DNA from 2 places in the Rhizobium sp. BK456 genome. Region 2 is predicted to be linked to the other one. Evidence: predicted binding sites of a transcription regulator. Region 2 holds the regulator's gene; the other holds the start of a gene.
What was found. The regulator PhoB, encoded in region 2, activates phosphate uptake and scavenging genes when phosphate is short. The targets are predictions, from matches to a motif close to TGTCATNNANCTGTCAT.
Positions count from the first base shown of each region.

Region 1: a site for PhoB is predicted at 5,003-5,019, ahead of FHX03_RS19040 (YdcH family protein). Genes of this name have one in related genera too.

Region 1 is NZ_JACIAO010000006.1:260,509-267,783, forward strand. Features, by position in the region: gene FHX03_RS19010 (SDR family oxidoreductase) at 122-838, shown strand; gene FHX03_RS19015 (alpha/beta fold hydrolase) at 896-1,951, opposite strand; gene FHX03_RS19020 (tetratricopeptide repeat protein) at 2,068-2,703, opposite strand; gene ykgO (type B 50S ribosomal protein L36) at 2,816-2,941, opposite strand; gene FHX03_RS19030 (5-(carboxyamino)imidazole ribonucleotide synthase) at 3,107-4,183, opposite strand; gene purE (5-(carboxyamino)imidazole ribonucleotide mutase) at 4,180-4,674, opposite strand; gene FHX03_RS19040 (YdcH family protein) at 4,693-4,896, opposite strand; gene FHX03_RS19045 (YdcH family protein) at 5,125-5,298, shown strand; gene FHX03_RS19050 (ArsR/SmtB family transcription factor) at 5,498-5,758, opposite strand; gene FHX03_RS19055 (sulfite exporter TauE/SafE family protein) at 5,922-6,686, opposite strand; gene FHX03_RS19060 (thiamine phosphate synthase) at 6,795-7,275, shown strand, end outside.
Region 2 is NZ_JACIAO010000001.1:889,014-896,288, forward strand. Features, by position in the region: gene FHX03_RS04685 (aspartate aminotransferase family protein) at 1-915, opposite strand, end outside; gene FHX03_RS04690 (GcrA family cell cycle regulator) at 1,341-1,874, shown strand; gene phoB (phosphate regulon transcriptional regulator PhoB) at 2,152-2,835, opposite strand; gene phoU (phosphate signaling complex protein PhoU) at 2,973-3,686, opposite strand; gene pstB (phosphate ABC transporter ATP-binding protein PstB) at 3,731-4,546, opposite strand; gene pstA (phosphate ABC transporter permease PstA) at 4,562-5,884, opposite strand; gene pstC (phosphate ABC transporter permease subunit PstC) at 5,881-7,275, opposite strand, start outside.

The DNA of each region.
Region 1 (7,275 bases), on a different contig from region 2:
TGATTTTAGGCCCGGTCGGCCTAAAGTCTGAATCCTGTTCTAAATTCAAGAGTTAGAGCATGATGTCGTCCAAAAACCGCTCATACTTTTCGGCATCATGCTCTAATCAAGGAGCAGCATCATGTCTTTACAGCATGTCGTCGTCATCGGCGGTTCTTCCGGCATCGGCCTTACTACGGCGAAACTACTTTTGAAACAGGGATATACGGTCACCATTGCGGGCCGTGATGGTGACAAACTTGCCGCGGCAAAAGCATCGCTCGACGGTGATCTGCGCAGCCTCGTGCTCGATGCGGCGAAGCTATCCGCACTCGGGAAGGCTTTTTCCGGGATCGGCGCGTTCGATCATCTGGTGCTGGCGATGGGCAGCGGTCACGGCGCCGGGCCTTTTGCTACACTCGACATGGCTGATCTGCTGGCCGGGTTCCAGACCAAGCTCATTCCGCATGCCGCGGCAGCCCAGGCGGCGCTGCCGCTGTTGCAGCCGGGCGGCAGCATCACCTTCGTTTCGGCGGTCAGTGCGCAGGCCGCGATGCCCGGTACGGCTGGGCTTGCTGCCGTCAATGCCGGCATCGAGGCAATGGTGCCGGTGCTGGCCGCCGAATTGAAGCCGTTGCGTGTCAACGGCGTTTCACCTGGGGTCATCGATACGCCGTGGTGGAGTTTCCTGCCCTCGGAGCAGCGTGACAACGTCTTTGCGGACTTCGCCAGCCGCACGCCGGTCGGTCGCGTCGGCAGGCCGGAGGATATCGCGGAGGCGATCGCCTTCCTGATCGGAAACGGCTTCATGAGTGGCCACGTGATCACCTGCGACGGCGGTGTGCGTCTCAGCGCCTGATGCGGGTTTCGGTGTTGCTGCCGATGGTTTCACCGGCGGAAACTCGAGCCGTAGAGGTTATGCGCCGTGAAGGGCGCCTGGCCGCAACGATGGCACGGCTGCAAGCGTTCGATCGCGTGATGCGGCGGCGAGCCTCTCTTCGGCCCGGCGCGCGATCGCCTGCAGGTCGCGCGGCATGCCGGCGATCTTCTCGATGGCGGCAATGGCGACATCGGTTGCGAGATAATCCGGCTTGTGGCCGACGCCGCGAACGGTGATGAGTTCGGAGCCTGCTATATCACGGGCCAGGCCGCGTGAATGCAGGTGCTCCCAGACGATCTCGTCACTGTCGCCTGTGATGATGACGGTCGGCGCGGTGATCTGAGAATAGCGCGGCGACTGTTCCTTCACATAGGCAAGCAGTCTCTTGAAATCGGCGGCATTGTTGTGGAAAGCGTCGGGCCGCAGCACCAGCGAGGGACCGGTCCTTTCGATGTAATCGGCGGGGCGCGGATTGGGGTGGAAGACGTTCCGCGTTCCGCGTTCCAGCCGGCTGAGACCGAGCGGCACGACGATCGCGTGGTTGAAGAGCCAGCCGAGGACCGGCACGGTTGCGACGTGATAATACCAGTCGATGCCGCCCGGCCAGGGGTGGGTGGCGGGGGCGAGGAAAAGCAGGCCCGAGGTCTTGTCGGGATGGCGCAGACCGAAAGCGGCGGTGATTGCGCCGCCGAAGGAATGGCCGACGATGACAGCTTTTTCGATGCCGCGCTTTTCCATCAGGCTGGCGATCGCATCGGCCTGACCGGAAGGGACAGCGTTGTCAGGGCCGCCGCGTTCGGAATAACCGTGGCCGGGACGATCGACGAAGAGCATCTCGGCCCGGCCTTCGAGTGCTGCGCGAAAGGCGACGACCTGGTCGAGCAGATTGCCGCTGGCGCCGTGAATGAAGACGAGGGCCGGCAGGTCGGCGCCTTCGGGACGCTCGATATGGACGGCATTCATGCGGTAGCCGCCGACATCCGTCAGTTCGCCGATATTCGGATAGGTCTGTTCGAATTGCCGCGCCTTGTAGGAGGAGTAACCGATAGCGGCGGCGAGCGGGGCGAGAAGAGCGGAAACTTCTGCAAGCATGATCTTAACGGGCGATAGTTGCGGCGGTTTTGCCGAGAGCGGACGCGCTGCGTCGTTTCCCGTCTAAAGTTCTAAATTGCGCGGCTTGGCCGGAGGTCAAGATCAACGCCCGAGGATCAGGTGCGGTTGCCGGCAAGTTTTTCAGCAAGCGTGTTGACCTGTTCCTGCGCGGTGCGTTCGGCGGGGTAGATGTCAAGAAAACGCTCCCAGGCCTTCAAGGTCAGCTGGTCGTTGCCGGAATTGCTGAGGATCGCCGCCATGCCGGAGAGCGCGCCGAAATGGCGCGGCTCGAGATCGAGCACCCGTTCGATATCGGACATCGACTTGCGATAATTGCCCATGACGAAGTTCAGCGTCGCGCGGCGGTTCCAGCTTTCGGCATAATCGGGTTTCAGCGCGATCGCCTCGTCAAGGAAATCGAGGGCGGCGGGATTGCGCTTTTCCTCGATCGCCTTGTCGGCCCACTGCATCAGCAGATTGATCGTGGCGCTGCCGGAATCGTTCCATTCGATGCGGATCTCATTGGCGATGCCGCTGGCTTTGTCGGGGTCGCGCTCGCGTTTCAGCTGGCTGAAGAGTTGGTCGAGGTGCTGTTTCGGCGAATTGTTGGCATCCGCCGGCTCGACGATAACCTCCTTTTTCGTGGCGGCGACCGGCTTTTCCGCGGCGGCGGCCGGAAAGGAGGAGGTGAGCAGAATGAGGGCAAGCGGCAGCGCCGCTGATGTCAAAGCAAAAAAGCGCATGGCGGGCATATTAGCCCGCCAGCGCCGAAGATCAAACAAATTTGACGTGATCACCGCAGCGACCCACCGGATATATCTGCCAGCGCAAGCTCACGCGGCAGGGCGATCCGGACGCGCGAAATCAGCCCTGACGAGCCTTGAAGCGCGGGTTCAGCTTGTTGATGATGTAGATGCGGCCCTTGCGGCGAACCAGACGGTTGTCACGGTGACGAGCCTTGAGCGACTTGAGCGAATTCTTGATCTTCATTTTTCTGATCCGCGATCTCTATGGGGGAATTCACATTCGCCCGTATCTTTTAACAATCAAAAGCGCGCCATCGGGCGCGCTGTTTAGGTGGGGGAGCAGATACCCCGTCACCTTTTCCGTGTCAACCACATGAAGGTGTTTTTCCCAAGGCAACGGGGTGTTTTCTCAGGCCAAAACCGGCGATTTCGGCGTCAAGGTGGTGACATGGCCCATCTTGCGGCCGGGGCGCCACTCGGTCTTGCCATAGAGATGAACCAGTGTATCGGGGCGCCGCAGCCAGTCCGGAACGGCAAGAATATCGTCGCCGATCAGGTTCTGCATGACGCAGTCGGAATGGCGCTCGGCATTGCCGAGCGGCAGGCTGGCGACGGCGCGAATATGCTGCTCGAACTGGCTGACGACGCAGGCGGCTTCCGTCCAGTGACCGGAGTTGTGAACACGCGGCGCCATCTCGTTGGCGATCAGACCGCCATCGGCAAGCACGAAGAATTCGATGCCGATGACGCCGACATAATTCAATGCGGCAAGGATTTTCTCGGCCGATTGCCGCGCGGCGTCCGCCGCCGGCGCAGAGATCGCAGCGGGAACCGTCGAGGTGTGGAGGATGCCGTTGCGGTGGACATTCTCGGCGGGATCAAAGCAGACGACCGTTCCGTCGCTGGCGCGGGCGGCGATGATCGAGACCTCGCGCTCGAAGGCGACGAAGCTTTCGAGGATGAGCGGCACGCCGCCAAGGGCTGCATAGGCGCCATCCGGGCTGTCTGCCGCCGAGCGAAAAACCTTCTGGCCCTTGCCGTCATAACCGAGACGGCGGGTTTTCAGCACGCCTTGGCCGCCGAAATCCTTCAGTGCCGTCTCAAGATCGGCCTGGCTGTCGATCGTGTGGAAGCGGGCAGTGGTTATGCCGCAGCCATTGAGAAAGCGCTTCTCGACCAGGCGGTCTTGGGCGGCTTCCAGCGCCTTCGGCGGCGGATAGACGGACACGCTCGCCGAGAGCCTTTCGGCTGCTGCGACGGGCACGTTTTCGAATTCGTAGGTGACGACGTCGCATATGTCGGCGAGTTCGGCCAGCGCAGCCGGATCGTCATAGGCGGCAGTAATCTGCCGGTTGGCGAGCTGGGCGGCCGGGCAGTTGGCCTGCGGCTCGAGGATGACCGTGCGAAAATTCAACCTGGCGGCGGCAATGGCCAGCATGCGGCCGAGCTGGCCGCCGCCGATGATCCCGATCGTTCTTGCCGTCATAGATCGTCCATCGGGTATTCGGCGACGGCAGCACTCTGGCGCTCGCGCCATTCGTCTAGCCGGTCGGCGACTTCTTCGTCGGAAAGGGCAAGCACCGCGGCGGCGAGAAGGGCGGCGTTGACCGCGCCGGCCTTGCCGATGGCGAGCGTACCGACAGGAATGCCGGCCGGCATCTGCACGATGGAAAGCAGGCTGTCCTGGCCGGACATGGTTTTGGACTGGACCGGCACGCCGAAGACCGGCAGCGGCGTCATCGCGGCGGTCATACCCGGCAGGTGGGCGGCGCCGCCGGCGCCTGCGATGATGACCTTGAAGCCCTCCGCGCGCGCGCCCTTGGCGAAATTGACCAGCCGGTCGACTGTGCGGTGCGCCGAAATGATGCGCGCGTCATAGGGAATTTCCAGCGCCTCGAGCGTGTCGGCTGCGTTTTTCATGGTCTCCCAGTCGGACTGGCTTCCCATGATGATGGCGACGGGTGGTCTGTCTGTCATCGTTGCTGCTCTTCCCTCTCAGGCGATGATGTCAGGGATGATCTGATCTTCCAGCTTGGAGAGCTTGTCCTTGATAACGAGTTTTTTCTTTTTCATGCGCTGGATTCGCAGAGCATCGCATCCGGTTAGGATCATGGCGTTGATCGCGGCGTCGAAATCCTCGTGCTCCTGGCGCAGCCGCGCCACGGTGAGCCTGATTTCCGCCTGTTCCTGATCGGCCATATGCATTCCCCGTTATCGTCCCCGGACTTTGTCCGATCTGCCGATGATTTCCGCAAGCTCCTATCACCAAATACGGGTAACGGCTAGTTAGTCTTGATCATGAAATTGCCATCCAGTCTTCATCTTTTGGCCTTCGACAAGCCTTCAAAAATATGTCACAGTCCGCCGCGTTGACACCTTGATCCCCGACGATGTTGGCCGGGGAGGGTAAGAGGAAGGAAGGGTCAAATGACAGTTCAAGCTCATCTTGAATCACTCCAGAAAAAGCATGTCGCTCTCGAAGAGGAGCTGCACGCGCTCAGAACAGCTCCCTCTATCTCCGATACGGAAATTGCCGAATGCAAGCGCCGCAAGCTGCGCATCAAGGACGAGATTATGCGTCTCAAGTCATCCGTCCACTGATCTTCCCAAGGGTCGCCGGTCGATCATCTTGCGAAAGAAAAGGTAAATCCATCCATTCCGCCTGAAATCAGCAAGAACCGGTGAGTTCACACCAGAATTGCGCCAGCCCGATGCCAGCGGCATCGCGGCTGGCGCTTTTGCGAGCGCCGCGCTTCAAGTCACAGCCATACGAGGGGCGGGGCTGTCATGTGAGCCGGCTTCAAGCCCAGAACTGATCCAGCCATAAATTGAGCATGTCGAAACCGCGGTTGTTGACCGTGTAGATGCGTTTCGTGCCTTCCGAGGTCACCGAGACGAGGTTGCTGTCGAGCAGCGCCTTCAGATGTTGCGACACGGCGGGGCGGCTGATCGGCAGGCCCTCAGCCAGTTCGTTGACGGTCCGCGGCGCACGACGCAATTCCTCCAGCAGAAACCGCCGGTTCGGATCGGCAATCGCAGAGAAGGGGTCCGTGTTCGACATAGCGGGAAAGCTACGTCAAACCGGACGTTCCAGCAAGGAAATTGTGCATTGCAGCGTACTACGGCCTCGTAGTCTTTCAGACGCGCCAAGGATGGTTACACTTAGAATTGCTGCATAATTCTTCAGGTCGGTTCCGATTGAAGGAAGATGCAGCAGGGCTGCCCTACCAGCCAAGACCCTCGCGCACGATGAGGAAGGCGGCGATGAGGGCCATCGCATACATGAAGGGGTAGAAGATCGCCGGCTTCATGCGGCGCACACACCAGGCGCCTGCAAGGGTGGCGAGCGGGGCGAAGGGTAGAAGCGTTGCGGAGGTCGCGAGATTCTGGGTGTCGAGCTGACCGAGTGCGAAATAGGGAATGAGCTTGATGGCGTTGAGGATCGCGAAGAAGCGCACGCTGGTGCCCGTATATTCGCGTGGCTGCAGCTTGAGCGGCAGGGCATAGATTTGAAAGGGTGCGCCTCCCGCATGGGCGACGAAGCTGCCGTAGCCGGAAAATGTACCCCAAAGGCCGGCGGCCACCGGCCGCTGTCCGCGCGGCGGGACGATCTTGCCGGCGCCCGGGCCGTAATTGTTCCAGAAATAGCGCAGGCAGAAGAGGATGGTCACAGCGCCGATGACGATGCGCAGCATGTTGCCCGGAACGAGCGCCGAGGTCGCCCAGCCCATCGCGATGCCGAAGACTGCGCCTGGCAGCATGATCTTCAGCGTCGCCCAGTCGCCGTGCTGGCGCCAGATGACGAGCGAGATCATGTCCATGAAGACCAGGATCGGCAGCAGGATGGCCGCCGCCTCGACCGGCGAGACGACGAGGGCGAGGAAGGGCAGGCCGATCAGCGACAAAGCGTCGCCCATGCCGCCCTTCGCGAGACCCACCAGCAGAACCGCGGGCACGGCGGCGTAGTAGAATGATAAATCCTGCGGCATGCTTTCGACGTCCTCCTCTTGCAAGCCTCGTCTAACGGAACTACTCACACAAAACGAGTGCGGATCCCTCATCTCAACGAGGAATTCGCGAGGAAACGGGAAGACCTGATGACCGAACCGGAAAACCGCTGCCGCCTTGTGCTCATCGTACCCGATATTGCCGATGCCGATGAGCAGGCAAGGATCGTTGCCGGCGCGCTGAAGGGCGGCGATGTCGCTTCGGTGATCGTGCCGCAGTACGGGCTCGACGACGGTACCTTCCAGAAACATGCGGAGAAACTGGTGCCGCTGATCCAGGATGCCGGGGCGGCCGCCCTGATTGCAGGCGACAGCCGCGTTGCGGGACGGGCCAAGGCCGACGGCCTGCACCTTTCCGGCAATGCCGAGGCACTTTCGGAAGCGATCGAAAAACATGCGCCGAAGCTGATCGTCGGCGGCGGTAACGCAGCCGACCGGCACAATGCGCTGGAGATCGGCGAAGCCAGGCCGGACTATATTTTCTTCGGCAAGCTCGACGGCGATATCAAGCCGGAGGCACATCCGAAGAACCTTGCGCTCGGCGAATGGTGGGCCTCGATGATCGAGATTC
Region 2 (7,275 bases):
TGCTACGTCGCGCACCTGCTGGAGGAAGCCATCGGCGAGGATGATGTCGAGCACGGCACCGCCGACGGCCATTGCGAGCGGATTGCCGCCATAGGTCGAGCCGTGCGTGCCGGCCTTCATCCCGGAGGCGGCCTCAGCGGTCGCAAGGCAGGCCCCGAGCGGGAAACCGCCGCCAATGCCCTTGGCGACCGCCATGATATCGGGCGTGATGCCCGACCATTCATGAGCAAAGAGCTTGCCGGTGCGGCCGACGCCGGTCTGGACCTCGTCGAGGATCAGCAGCAGGCCGTTTTCGTCGCAGAGCTGGCGAAGCGCCTTCATGAACTCAGGCGTGGCCGGGCGGACGCCGCCTTCGCCCTGCACGGGCTCGATGAGAATTCCAGCCGTCGCATCGGTGATGGCGGCGCGGACGGCTTCGATGTCGCCGAAGGCCACCTGATCGAAGCCCGGCGCCTTGGGGCCGAAGCCTTCGAGGTATTTCTCCTGGCCGCCGGCAGCGATGGTCGCGAGCGTGCGCCCATGGAAAGCGCCTTCGAAGGTGATGATATGGAAGCGCTCGGGATGGCCCTTGGAAAACTGGTAGCGGCGCGCCGTCTTGATCGCGCATTCCAGCGCCTCGGCGCCTGAATTGGTGAAGAACACCTTGTCGGCGAAGGTGGCGTCCGTCAGCCGCTTCGCGAGGCGCTCCTGGCCGGGGATCTCATAGATGTTGGAGAGGTGCCAGACCTTGTCGGCCTGTTCCTTCAGCGCGCCAACCACATGCGGGTTGCTATGGCCGACCGAGGTGACGGCGACGCCGGCGCCGAAATCGAGATAACGCTCGCCGCCTTCGGTGATCAGCCATACGCCCTCGCCTCGCTCGAACCGCAGTGGGGCACGAGAATAGGTGTCATAAAGCGGCGCGGCTTCAGCCATGGCGCGGGTCTCCCGATCAGCGTTGTCAAACATGGGACTCCGGCTAAGAAAACCAGGCCCGAAAAATCAAAAATGCCGCCTTGCGGCGGCCAGCGGTACTATTTCCTTTTCGCGCTGCAATGTCAACAAAACTGCGCCCTTAGCGCATGCAGCAAGCTTGTACAGCGGTGTTTTCGGCCTTCAACAGGCAATATTGCAGAAATGCCACGCAGCGGAAGCAAGTTGGGGAAAACTCCGAATTCGATTCATCCTGATTCATGCGACTCTTGTCACGGAGTCAGGCTCACACTAGGTTAAAGTTCAATTACTAGACTGCATGCGGCGGAACTAGTCACCAAAATTGATCAAGCGTTTCTTGTTTCGGAGGCTTCCGGGACAACGGTGAGGGATTCTGCCATCACCAACGCAGAAGGTGGAGACAGGGCATGAACTGGACAGACGAGCGGGTCGAGAAACTCAAGAAGCTCTGGGCCGAAGGACTGAGCGCCAGCCAGATCGCGGCGCAACTTGGCGGTGTCAGCAGAAACGCTGTGATCGGCAAGGTTCACCGGCTGAGCCTTCCCGGCCGCGCCAAGGCCGGCGGCACGGCCGCCGCGGCGCGCACGCCGAAACGCAATACATCGGCACCGCGCGCACCGAACTACGCCTCGCGGATCGCTACCCGCACCGTTACCCGCCAGCAGGGCGCGACGATGCTGAAGGAAGAGATCGAGATCGAAACGGTCGAGGAAATGGAATACGTGCCGAAGGGCAACGTGGTCGTGCCGATCTCGCGCCGCCTCGGCCTGACGGAACTGACTGAACGCACCTGCAAATGGCCGGTCGGCGATCCGCTGAAGGACGACTTCCACTTCTGCGGCTGCGAATCCCCCGACAACTCGCCCTATTGCAGCTATCACCAGAAGCTCGCCTACCAGCCGGTGAACGAACGCCGCCGCGCCGCCGCGCGGGCGAGCTGAGCGGGCGACATTGCAGAGAATTCGAAAACGGGCCGAGTGGCCCGTTTTTTTATGCGAGTGGGCTGGGTGTGGCTGCCCCTCATCCGCCTGCCGGCACCTTCTCCCCGCTTGCGGGGCGAAGGGGATATGCCGCGACCTCTCGGTCCCTCTCCAACGTCACGTAGGACACGTCTCCTCGCCCCGTTTAAGGGGGTCCGAAGGACGGGTCGAGACGAGTGGCTCGACCCCGGTCGGGTTAGAGTGAGGGGCCGACACCGGCACAAAAGATGGAAACCCCTCAGGCTTCCATCGAATAGCCGGCGCCGCGGACGGTGCGGATGACGTCTTGCATGTTGGAGAAGTTCAACGCCTTGCGCAGGCGGCCGACATGGACGTCGACGGTGCGTTCGTCGACATAGATGTCGTGGCCCCAGACGCCGTCGAGGAGCTGCGAGCGGGAGAAGACCCGGCCGGGCGACGACATCAGGAATTCCAAGAGGCGGAATTCGGTGGGGCCGAGGCGGACTTCGCGGCTCTTGCGGTGGACGCGGTGGGTTTCGCGGTCGAGTTCGATATCGCCGCATTTCAGCACGGTCGACAACACCTCGGGGCGGGCGCGGCGCAGCATCGCCTTGACGCGGGCGACGAGTTCCGGGGTCGAGAAAGGCTTGACGACATAATCGTCGGCGCCCGTCGACAATCCGCGGACGCGCTCGCTCTCCTCACCGCGCGCCGTCAGCATGATGATCGGCAGGCGCTCGGTTTCCGGTCGCATGCGCAGTCGCCGGCAAAGTTCGATGCCGGAGACGCCGGGCAGCATCCAGTCGAGGATAAGAAGGTCGGGCGTGCGCTCCTGAAGCCTGATTTCGGCCTCGTCGCCACGAAGGATGGTATCGACCTCGAAGCCCTCAGCTTCGAGATTGTAGCGAAGAAGCACGCTCAGGGCTTCCTCGTCTTCAACAACTGCAACTCTCGGGATCATGCGTGTCGGTCTCCTCGCGCATGATCCTTAAACCGGGGGTGATTTAAGCAATGCATCCTGCGCAAATTCACAAAAATTGGCTGCGACCTTTTCGCGCGCCCCACATGGGCGCGCGCGCAATCGTCTGGTTTAGGCGGTTATTCCGTGACCGCGCCGACGGTGTTGGCGCTGTCGTCCTTCGGACGGTCGCCTTCCGGCTGTGCTCCGGTCGCCATGTAATAAATGGTCTCGGCGATGTTGGTGGCGTGATCGCCGATGCGCTCGATGTTCTTGGCGCAGAAGAGAAGATGCGTGCAGCTGGTGATGTTGCGCGGATCTTCCATCATGTAGGTCAGGAGCTCGCGGAACAGCGAGGTGTACATCGCGTCGATCTCGTTGTCGCGCTCGCGGATCGCACTCGCCTTGTCGGCGGCGCGTGTCGTGTAGACGTCGAGCACTTCCTTGAGCTGGACGAGCGCCAGCTCGGACAGATGCTCGAGACCGCGGGCGAGCTTGCGCGGGACGCCGGTACTCTGCACGGCGATGACGCGCTTGGCGGTGTTCTTGCCGAGGTCGCCGACGCGTTCGAGATCGGCGGCGATGCGGATCGAACCCATGATTTCGCGCAGGTCCGAGGCCATCGGCTGACGGCGGGCGATGGTGACGATCGCCTTGTCGCCGATTTCGCGCTCGGCGTGATCGAGGATCACGTCGTCGGAAATCACCTTCTGGGCCAGCGCGGTATCGCCGTTGACCAGCGCCCGGACGGATTCGGCGACCATCTGCTCGGCCAGGCCGCCCATTTCGGAAATCCGCCTGGACAGGAACTTCAGATCATCATCATAGGCAGAATAAATATGTGTCGATGCCATGGGGCTTTATCCTCGAATAACGGGAAGGCTTGGTGACGCCAAAATCAGCCGAAGCGACCCATGATGTAGTCCTGGGTGCGCGGATCGTCGGGATTGGTGAACATCTTATCGGTGTCGTTCTCCTCGACCAGATTGCCGAGGTGGAACATGGCGGTGCGCTGCGAGACGCGCGCGGCCTGCTGCATGGAGTGGGTGACGATGACGATCGTATAATTCTCACGCAGTTCGTGGATCAGCTCCTCGACCTTGGCGGTGGCAATCGGGTCGAGCGCCGAGCAGGGCTCGTCCATCAGGATGACTTCAGGGCTGACGGCGACGGCACGCGCAATGCAGAGGCGCTGCTGTTGGCCGCCCGACAGACCGGTGCCGGATTCATGCACCCGGTCCTTGACCTCGTTCCAGAGGCCGGCGCGCTGCAGGCTGGTCTCGACAATCTGGTCGAGATCGGCCTTCGACTTGGCCAGGCCATGGATGCGCGGGCCGTAGGAGACGTTTTCGTAAATCGTCTTCGGGAACGGGTTCGGCTTCTGGAAAACCATGCCGACGCGGGCGCGAAGTTCGACGACGTCGATATCGGGATCATAGATATCGTCGCCGTCAAGGGTGATCTTGCCGGCGACGCGGCAGCCGTCAATCGTGTCGTTCATGCGGTTGAGGCTCCGCAGGAAGGTCGACTTCCCGCAGCCGGACGGGCCGATCAGCGCGGTTACGGTGTTTTCGCGGATGTTCAGGTTCACATCGAAAAGCGCGCGCTTCTCGCCGTAATAAACCGAGACATCCTGACCGATCATCTTATACGGGACGTTGCTCATCTTCTGATCCAGCGCCTTTTCAACTGCAGCTTCCGTCAACATGTTCATGATCTGTAACTCCGTTTACCAGCGGCGCTCGAAGCGACGACGCAAGAGGATGGCGCCCATGTTCATGACGATCAGGAACAGGAGCAGGACGATGATGGCACCCGAAGTACGCTCGACGAAGGCACGTTCGGCCTCGTTCGCCCACATATAGACCTGCACCGGCAGAGCCGTCGAGGGATCGAGCGGTGTCGTCGGCGCGTTGGCGACGAAGGCGACCATGCCGATCAAGAGCAGCGGCGCGGTTTCGCCGAGCGCATGCGCCAGGCCGATGATCGTGCCGGTGAGGATGCCGGGCATGGCGAGCGGCAGAACATGGTGGAATACCATCTGCATCTTCGAGGCCCCGAGGCCAAGCGCTGCGGCGCGGATCGACGGCGGCACGGCGCGCAGCGCGGCGCGCGTCGCGATGATGATCGTCGGCAGGGTCATCAGCGTCAGCACCAGGCCGCCGACCAGCGAGGCCGAACGCGGCAGGCCGACGAAGTTGATGAAGACGGAAAGGCCGAGCAGACCATAGACGATCGAGGGAACCGCGGCGAGGTTGTTGATGTTGACCTCGATCAGATCCGTCAGCCTGTTCTTCGGCGCAAACTCCTCGAGATAGATCGAGGCGGCAACGCCGATCGGCAGAGCCAGCACCAGCACGATCAGCATCAGGTAGAGCGAGCCGATGAGCGCAACGCCAAGGCCCGCGGCCTCCGGACGGCTGGAATTGCCGTTGACGAAGAGGCCGGTGTTGAACTGCTTGTGCAGAGCGCCGCTCGCCTTCAGCTCGTTCATCCAGCCAACCTGCTTGTCGTTGACCTTGCGGTTCTTCTCATCGACCGAGAGGTCGATCTGGCCCTTGTTGGCGCTGTCGACGTTGGCGTCGGCGAGCACGGTGACATTGACGGTCTTGCCGATGATCGACGGGTCGGCGACGACCATGTCGCGCAGCTGGATCGGCGCACCCTTGGAAAGCATGGCGGATGCATCGCGCACGTCAGGCTTGCTCGAGGCGTTGATGTTCAGGTGCTTGACGATCGCATCGCGCAGCAGAACCGGATAATTGGCGGCAACCAGCACCGAAGGGTCGGTCGCACGCTTGTTGCTAGGGTCGATCGTCTTCTCGGAGAATTCGATCGGCAGGGTGATCGCCGTCTGCTGGAAGGCGGTGTAGCCTTTGCCGATCACCGTCCACAGGAGGATGAACAGGAAGACGAGACCGAAGCTGATGGCCGCGATGCCATAGGCCTGGAACCGGCGCTCGGCGGCGTAGCGGCGCTTGATGCCGATATCGCGGCGCGCCGGAGCCTTGGAGATGGTGACGCCTGTTGTGGGAGAAACAATATCCGTCATTCGTACTGCTCCCGGTATTTGCGCACGATGTAGAGCGCATAGATGTTGAGGCAAAGCGTGATGCAGAACAGGGTGATGCCGAGGGCAAAGGCAACCAGCGTCTGCGGCGAGGTGAATTCGAGGTCACCCGTCAGCTGATTGACGATCTTGACGGTCACCGTCGTCATCGGCTCGAAGGGGTTGATCTGGATGCGGGCGGCGACACCGGCGGCCAGCACGACGATCATGGTTTCGCCGATGGCGCGCGAGGCCGTCATCAGCAATGCGCCGACGATGCCTGGCAGAGCGGCCGGCAAGACCACTTTCTTGATGGTTTCGGAGCGTGTGGCGCCGAGACCGAGCGAACCGTCACGCAGCGCCCGCGGCACGGCGGTGATGATGTCGTCCGACAGCGAGGAGACATAGGGGATCAGCATGATGCCCATGACGATGCCGGCGGTCAGGACGCTCTGCGCCTGGATGAAGTTGGTGTAGCTGCCGGAGAGCAGGCCGCTGATCTGAGCGGAGAAATCGCGCAGGAACGGGCCGACGGTGACAAGGGCGAAGAAGCCGTAGACGATCGTCGGAATGCCGGCGAGCACTTCGAGCAGCGGCTTTGCGACCCCGCGCAGCTTCGGCGAGGCGTATTCGGCCATGTAGATGGCGGCGAAGAGGCCGACGGGAACGGCGACCAGCATGGCGACCAGGCCGATATAAAGCGTGCCGAGCAGCAGCGGGATGAGGCCGAACTGGCCGAAGGACGAGCTGCCGGCACCGGCAAAACGCGGATCCCAGACGGTGCCGAAGAAGAAGTCGGCGGCAGGAACGACGGCAAAGAAGCGTGCTGCTTCCGACAGCATGGAAAGCACGATGCCGATCGTCGTCAGGATGGCGATCGAAGAGGCGAGCAGCAGGCCCCAGAGTATGACGCGCTCGACCCGGTTGCGGGCGCGGAAGCGGGGCGCAATCGCGCGCAGCGCATAGAAGGCGCCGGCAACGGCGAGAGCAAAGACCACCGCCGTCATGGCGAGGCGGCTGGTCATGCTCATGGTGTTGAGCTTTTTGGCGGCGTCGAGCATGTAAGGCTGCGGCTGGCCGGCAAGCGGCACGCCCTTCTCGCTGAGCTTGGCCTGCAGGGCGGCCGGATCGCCGGCGACCGCTGCGGCTTCGTCCGCGCTCAGCATCGTCAGGCCGCGGGCAACGGTTGCCACCATCGAATAGCCGAGATCCTGCTCGACGGCGGCTTGCGCCTTGACGTCGGCAGGGAAGCCACTGCGAACCGAGGTCTGGATGATGCCGGGGCTGACAGAAAGCCAGACGCAAAGCACGATGAGGGCGGGAAGAACCGCCCAGATCGCCGCATAGGCGCCGTAATAGGCCGGCCGTGAATGCAATGCGGAGGATCTGCCTCC